DNA from 3 places in the Streptomyces sp. CNX435 genome. Region 1 is predicted to be linked to each of the others. Evidence: riboswitches for the same ligand, from Rfam matches in the RefSeq annotation. Region 1 holds a riboswitch; each other region holds the start of a gene.
The links. A riboswitch is a leader RNA that binds a small molecule or an ion and turns the genes downstream of it on or off. The one in region 1 is predicted to bind cyclic di-AMP.
Positions count from the first base shown of each region.

Region 1 (2,254 bases):
GGCCCGCGGCCCACATGTCGCCGGACTCGCCGAACGTCGAGGTGAGCGTGTAACCGCTGAGCGGGGCGACGTAGCTGGCGGCGAGCTTGGCGAGGCGCTCGGCCTCCGCCTTGCGGCGGGCCTCCTCCTCGGCCTTGCGGCGGCGCTCCTCCTCCAGGCGGCGCTGGCGCTCCTCTTCCGCCGCCTTCGCCTCGGCGGCCTCTTCGGCCGCCTGCTCGGCGGCCTCGGCCTCGGCGGCGGCGCGGGCCGTGGCGTCGGCCTCCGCCTGCTGCTGGTCGGCCTGCTCCAGGATGCGCGCCCGCAGGGCCTCGCCGGAGTCGGCGGTCGGGGTGGCGGTGTCCGAGCCGGTGTCGGCGGCGTAGCTGACCTGGGTGAGGGGTGCCGTGGTGACGACCGTGTCGTCGGCGGCGGGCTCTTCCTCGGTGGGCACCAGCTCGCCCACGCCCGGCAGGCTCTCGGCGTCCGGGAGTTGAGCGCTTATCCCGCTCGTGACGGCGTCGACCTGGTCGGGCATGGATATCGCGACCGGCGGCTTCTCCTGCGCCGTGGCCATGCTGCCCGCACCGACGGCGGCGAAGACGCCGACGCCGAGTACGGCGCCGCTGCGCGCCATGCTGCCGCCGCGCTGCTTGGCGAGACGCCGACGGCCGCGGGAGGGAAGGTCGTCCTCGGGGAAGACTTCGTCGACCGGCTCTTCGGCATAGCCGACCGGCTCTTCGGCGGCGTAGCCGGTGGGCGCGTACCCCTCGGGGGCGTTGCCACCGGACGCATAGCCGTCGTAGCCGTAATCGTCATAGCCATGGCCGTAGCCAGGCCCAGACCTGTAGGACGCCACGAAGGCGTACTCCTTTCCTTCCTTCTCGCCTACCGGGTTAGCTGACGGGTTCGGAGCAGGAAGGTCTCCTACAGGCCGCCTCCTGGCGGAGGTTGGCCCGATTCACCCCAAGGTGGTGGTTCCCCGGTTCCCTAGGTGTTGCCGTTGCTGCAGTTGTGACGCGTGCGGGATTCGGCGACGGCGCACGGAGCCGCCTCTTGCGGCGGCAGTGACGACCGCGCTGCGTCACCGAACGCTAGCGGACGACGGCGTTCGATTCCAAGTCGTTCCCGTTATTCAGTTGTGCTTTGCTGCGGACGATACGGGCATGTACCTGTGGAAACGGACAAGTTGACGCACCGGCTACGCGGGGTGAGGTCCGGTCGTTAGCTGATCGTGCATCAGTTGTTATGCGGAGGGGCGCTATTCCATTACGGAGAGTGTGCGGGAACGGGAACGGGAGAGGGCGATCTGCGCGCCCCCGCACCCCCCGTCGCGCGCACACGGCGCCCACCGGCGTCAGGCGAGCCGTACCGGGAAGGACTCCAGGTCGTTCTGCGTCAGCACCGGCAGGTTCCGGATCTCCTCCACCGGCACCGCCGCCCGCAGCCCCGGGAAGCGCGCGAAGAGCGCCGGCAGCGCCACCGCCGCCTCCAGCCGCGACAGCGCCGCGCCCGGGCAGATGTGCGGCCCGTGCCCGAACGTCATGTGCCGGATCGGCGTCGGCCGCGCCACGTCGAAGACGTCCGCGTCCGGCCCGTGCTGCCGGGCGTCCCGCCCGATCGCGCGGTACGAGATGACGACGCCCTCGCCCTTCTCGATCACCGTGCCGGCGATCTCGATGTCCTCCGTCGCGAACCGCATCAGCAGGTGGGTCACCGGCGGGTCGTAGCGCAGCGCCTCCTCGATCGCCGTCTCCCACGCCACCTTGCCCGCCCGGACCATGCCGAGCTGCCCGGGGTGCGCCAGCAGCGCGCGCACGGTGGTGAGCAGGAGCGTGATCGTGGTCTCGTGCCCGGCCGCGATCATCGACTTCAGGTTGCCGACGACCTCTTCCTCGGTCAGCGGCTCGCCGCCCTCGTCGGCGAGGATCAGCGCGCTCGTGAGGTCGTCGCCGGGGTCGGCGGTCTTCTGTCGCACCATGTCCGTGAACACGCGGTCCAGCTCCGCCATCACCGCCAGCCGCTCGTCCTGCGGGGTGAGCATGGAGAAGAACGCCTTCCACAGCCGCATCTGCCGCGGTATCTCCGACTCGGCGACGCCCATCAGCGCGCACACCACCCGCATCGGCAGCGGCTGCGCGAAGACCTCCTTGAGGTCGACCACCCCGTCGCCCCCGGCCGCCGCGGCCTCCAGCGCGTCCAGCAGCTCGGCCGTCACCCGCTCGACCACCGGCCGCAGCGCGTCGAGCCGCCGCGGCGTGATGGCCTGCGCCGTCTT
Region 1 covers NZ_JCANTA010000010.1:6,385-8,638, forward strand. Annotated here, with positions in the region: gene T328_RS17945 (M23 family metallopeptidase) at 1-835, opposite strand, end outside; cyclic di-AMP (ydaO/yuaA leader) riboswitch at 847-989, opposite strand; gene T328_RS17950 (cytochrome P450 family protein) at 1,334-2,254, opposite strand, start outside.

Region 2 (2,254 bases), on a different contig from region 1:
GACCTGACGGGAGGGCAACGGGCCCGCGTCGACCAGTTCGTGCGCAACCTGCCGAAGAACGCGGAGCCGCCGACGTTCACAGTCCTGCCGAGCGGCATCGTCTACGTCTCCAGCCAGTCCCCTGCGAAAGCGGCCCCCGACCACTACGAGGCGCACGCCATCCTGATGGACACCACCGGTGCCCCGGCGCAGCCGGAGCCGGGCGACCTCTGACGGCGGGCCGCGGCGGCACAGCCGTGACGGGTGGGCCCCGGCCGGGGTTCGGCCGGGGCCCACCCGGTGGGGGGTGCGGCGCGTCGCTCAGGCGCTGCCCGAGACGTTCACGCCGTGGTTCTCCAGCCAGGTGATCGGGTCCTCGGCGGATCCGTACTCCGGTGTCGTGCGGACCTCGAAGTGCAGGTGCGGGCCGGTGACGTTGCCGGTGGCGCCGGACTCGGCGATCGCCTCGCCCATGCCGACGGAGTCGCCCACGGAGACGTCGATCTGCGACAGATGGGCGTAGTGGGTGTAGTCCTCGGCGCCGTGCTTGACGACGATCTCGTACCCGAAGGAGTCGTTCCAGCCGGCGTCGACGACGACTCCCTTGGCCGCGGCCTGGACCGTCGTGCCCACGGGCACGGACCAGTCCTGGCCGGTGTGGCCGCTCTCCCAGTGCGCGCCGGACGCCGCGTAACCCGCCGTGGGCGTGCTGCCGTCGACGGGCATGACGGCGGTCGGCTCGTCCGCGGCGGTGTCGGTGCCGTACGAGGCGCTGTCGGCGTCCGCGTCGGTGCCGGAGCCGGCCGCGGGGCCGTCGAGGGACAGCTCCATGCCGGGGGAGATAAAGTCCGGGTCGTCGCCGATGACGGATCTGTTGTTCTCGTACAGCGCCTTCCAGCCGCCGTCGACGTCCTGCTCCGCGGCGATGACGGAGAGGGTGTCGCCGGAGGCGACGGTGTAGGTGGAGTCTTCTTCGGCGAAGGCGGTGGACGCGCCGATGACCGGCAGCGCGAGGGTGGCGCCCGCCGCCGAAGCGCGAGTGGCGAGCTTGCGGACGCCGCTGGGGCGGCGCAGCGCTCGGTGGCGGCCGTGTGAGGACGACATCTGACGGGCCTCTTTCTCCGGACGCCTGCGAGGTCAGCTGTCGGGTTCGGGCTGGAGTTGCCCGGCCGCCGGCTTCGGCGGACCTCACCCCAAGCCGTCGCAAGGGACGGCGGTGGTCCGGCGGTTGCCGGACCCGTGGGTCCCCCGCTCCTGCCCGGCGGTGAGAGCTGAACGGCAGGTCCCGCGGCGCCGGGGGCAGGATTCGGCGGTCCGGCACCAGCAGGTGTTCGCCTCTCGAACGGGCAGTCACGCTAGGGCGCTCATGTGTGCGATGACAAGGTCGTCACGCGTTCCCGCGCAATAATTGACTTCGCGTCGCGGGGAGTTCACGCGGCGCAGCCGCCAGACCCGGGCAAGCCCCGATTTGCCCGCCGCACTCCGACAAAGAGCGCCGCGAGCCCGGATGCGTCGACATGCCCGAAGCGGGCGGCAGTGGCGTCGCCGGATGGCTATGCGCTTTCCGTGCGCTGAACATCCGGAGCGCGCGCCACGGACCTAAGCTGGGGGCCACGGGACGGAATTGGGGGCGCGCACGGTGCTGGACGTGGAGCTGCACCGGGATTTCCGGTACGTGCACGAGCCGTTGCCCGCGGGCGACAGCGCGTTACCCACGCTCGGGCACGAAGAACTGGTCGGCGGGCTCGCCGAGCGCCTGCGCTATTCGCACGGTGGCGCCTTCCTCGTCACCGGGTTCCGCGGGGTCGGCAAGTCCACGCTGGTGGACCGGGCGCTGACCGAGGCCGCCGGGCAGTGGCGCCCGGACGAGGAGTTGCTCGCGGTCCACCTGACGGTGGCGCGCACCATGACGGCGGACGAGTTGCTGTTCGCCGTCGTGCGGCGGATCGTCGAGACCCTGGACGACCGGGAGTTGCTGCAGCGCCTGCCGCCCGAGGTGCGGGACAAGCTTCTCCTCGCGTACATGCGCACCTCGTTGTCGTACACGCAGACCCACTCCGAGAGCACCGAACGCGGCGCGACCCTCGGCGCGGGCGCCATGCGTGGCGCACTGGCCGCCCTGGCCCCCTCGGTCAGCCTGAGCGGCCGGCGCATCCAGGCCCAGGCCACCGAGGCGGCCTTCCTCGCCTACTCCGAGACCGACGTCGAGTACGACCTGCTGCGCATCATCCGGCTGCTCTCCGGCAGGGAGGGGAGGGCGGCCCGGCCGCGCCGC
Region 2 covers NZ_JCANTA010000001.1:205,292-207,545, forward strand. Annotated here, with positions in the region: gene T328_RS00815 (hypothetical protein) at 1-213, shown strand, start outside; gene T328_RS00820 (M23 family metallopeptidase) at 301-1,083, opposite strand; cyclic di-AMP (ydaO/yuaA leader) riboswitch at 1,092-1,256, opposite strand; gene T328_RS00825 (protein kinase domain-containing protein) at 1,628-2,254, shown strand, end outside.
Region 2: another riboswitch for cyclic di-AMP. It lies ahead of T328_RS00820 (M23 family metallopeptidase); the one in region 1 lies ahead of T328_RS17945 (M23 family metallopeptidase).

Region 3 (2,254 bases), on a different contig from region 1:
GTGGGGTTGCCGCGGGAGTCGAGAATCTCGCGGGCTACGACGACGTCGATCGACGGCACGGTGTCTCCTTCGGAGCGATTCGCTACGGGTTCCGCCCTGAGCCTAGCCGCCCCGGGTGACGGCCCCGGCGCGTACCCGGCGCGTACCCGGCCGCATTCCGCGGTACGAGACGGTATGGGCGGGCGCCGTACGGCGTGGTCGTCGTACGGTGCGGGCGCCGTACGGCCTGGTCGTCCCGGCCCGCGCACCGGACGGGCCGGGACGGCCGCGCCGCACCGCGCGGGCGCGTCCACGGCTGGCTGGCGGGCGGGCGGGCCACGGTTCGTAGTCCGGTCCGGTCCGGCCCGGCCCGCCCGGCGCGGGACTAACTCACCTTCAGCTTCTGGCCCGGGCGGATCAGGTCCGGGTCCGCGCCCACGACCGACTTGTTCTCCTCGTAGAGCTGCTGCCAGCTGTCCGCGCCGTGCCGCCGGGCGATGTCGTCGAGGGTGTCGCCCTCGCGGACCTCGTAGTAGAAGCCCCGGAAGACCGTGCGGGACTCCGGCTGCGTCTGCTCGCCGGCGCCGCGGGCCTCGGTGCCCTGCGGGGCCTCCTGCGGAGCCTCCTGCGGGGCCTGCGGCTGCTGCGGTTGCTGCTCCGGCGCCTCCTGGGGCGCCGGCGGGGCGATCCGTCCGGTCGCCGGACCGCCGGCGGCCAGGCCGGCGCGCGGACCGCAGTTGGGCCACGCCCCCGGACCCTGCATGGTCAGCAGCCGCTCGGCCACGGCGATCTGCTGCTCTTTCGTCGCCAGGTCGGCGCGCGGGGCGTAACCGCTGCCGCCGGCGGCCTCCCAGCTCGACTGGGAGAACTGGACGCCGCCGAAATAGCCGTTTCCGGTATTCGTCGCCCAATTTCCTCCGGACTCGCAGGCGGCCACCCGTTCCCAGGTATCGATCGGGGCCGCGACCGTGTCGTGCGCGCCCACTACCGGCAGCCCGATGGCGGTTCCGGTGGCGCTCACGAGAACGGCCATGCGGGAGTGTGCGCCAAGGCGGGCCTCGGCGGCGGGGCGGCGGTGCTTACCCGTTCCGGCAGGAATAAGCATGATGCTCTTTTCTCACCGACGCCTGCGAGGTGAGCTGTCGGGTGCGGGCTGTGAGTGCCCGGCCGTACGTCGAGCGTGCGGCTTGACCCCAAGCCGTCCGGTCCGCCTTCTCGTTGGACCGGTCCGGCACCTACCGTGGGTCCCCCGCTCCTGTCAGCGGTGCTTCAAGCACAGATGGCCCGGGTGAACGCCGACAGGATTCGGCGTGAGGCGATCACCGGGGCTCGCGTTGGCGAGCGATGTGACGGTAAGCACATAGGCGTGTGCGATTCAAAGACCTCGGAAAGCGCCGCGCCCGGTTTTCCGCCCGTCAGCTAGCCCGGTCAGCCGATTACGTCAAATATGACTAATCCGCGTGGACTTCTCCTGTTACCGGGTCAGTTGCCGCTCAATTCGAGTTCCTGACCAGGCTGGATGTTGTCGGGGTCCGTGCCGAGGGAGTTCTTGTTTCCGTCGTACAACTCGGACCATCCGCCATCAAGCGAATGCTCCGTGGCGATTTCGGTGAGGGTGTCACCCGGTCGGACGGTATAACTGCTGTCGCCGGACTCGCCGGCCTCGCTGTCGTCCTCGGGCTCCTCCACGTCGCCGGGGATCTCGGCGATCCACTCCCGGCCCGGGCCGGGCAGCTCCGTCGCGTCGGGCGACTGGGAGGTGCCCGGGGTCTCGACGGCCTCGCGCGGGGGCTCGGGGGCGCCGGTCGACGGCAGGGCGTCGGACGGGGTGGGGGTGGGGGTCGCGGAGGAGTCCGGGGCGCGGTGCCGGCCGGTGCCCTCGGAGGCGTCTGCGCCCTCGGCGCCCTCGGCGTCCTCGCTGGGCTCCTCGGACGGGTCCTGAGAGCCGCGGTGCTTGCCGCCGCCGTCCTCGCGGTCGCCCTCGCCGTCCGTACGCCCGGCCTCGTCCTCGTTCTCGTCTGCGTCTGCGTTCTCGTCTTCGTCCTGCGAGCCGCCCGCGTCGTCGGTGGCCCCGGGGTCGGGGGCGAGCGTGGGCGGCGTCGTGGGCGGCAGCGGCAGCTCGGCGCCGGGGTTGACCTCCGGCTGCGTGTCGTCGCCGGCCAGCCCGGCGTCGTCGGCGCACTCGGGCCATGCCTTGTCGGCGCCCATGCCGGCGAGGATGCGCTCGGCGACCGTGATCTGCTGCGCCCGGCTGGCGAAGTCGGGCTGCGAGGCG
Region 3 covers NZ_JCANTA010000012.1:53,764-56,017, forward strand. Annotated here, with positions in the region: gene eno (phosphopyruvate hydratase) at 1-59, opposite strand, end outside; gene T328_RS20490 (LysM peptidoglycan-binding domain-containing protein) at 365-1,012, opposite strand; cyclic di-AMP (ydaO/yuaA leader) riboswitch at 1,089-1,253, opposite strand; gene T328_RS20495 (transglycosylase family protein) at 1,462-2,254, opposite strand, start outside.
Region 3: another riboswitch for cyclic di-AMP. It lies ahead of T328_RS20490 (LysM peptidoglycan-binding domain-containing protein); the one in region 1 lies ahead of T328_RS17945 (M23 family metallopeptidase).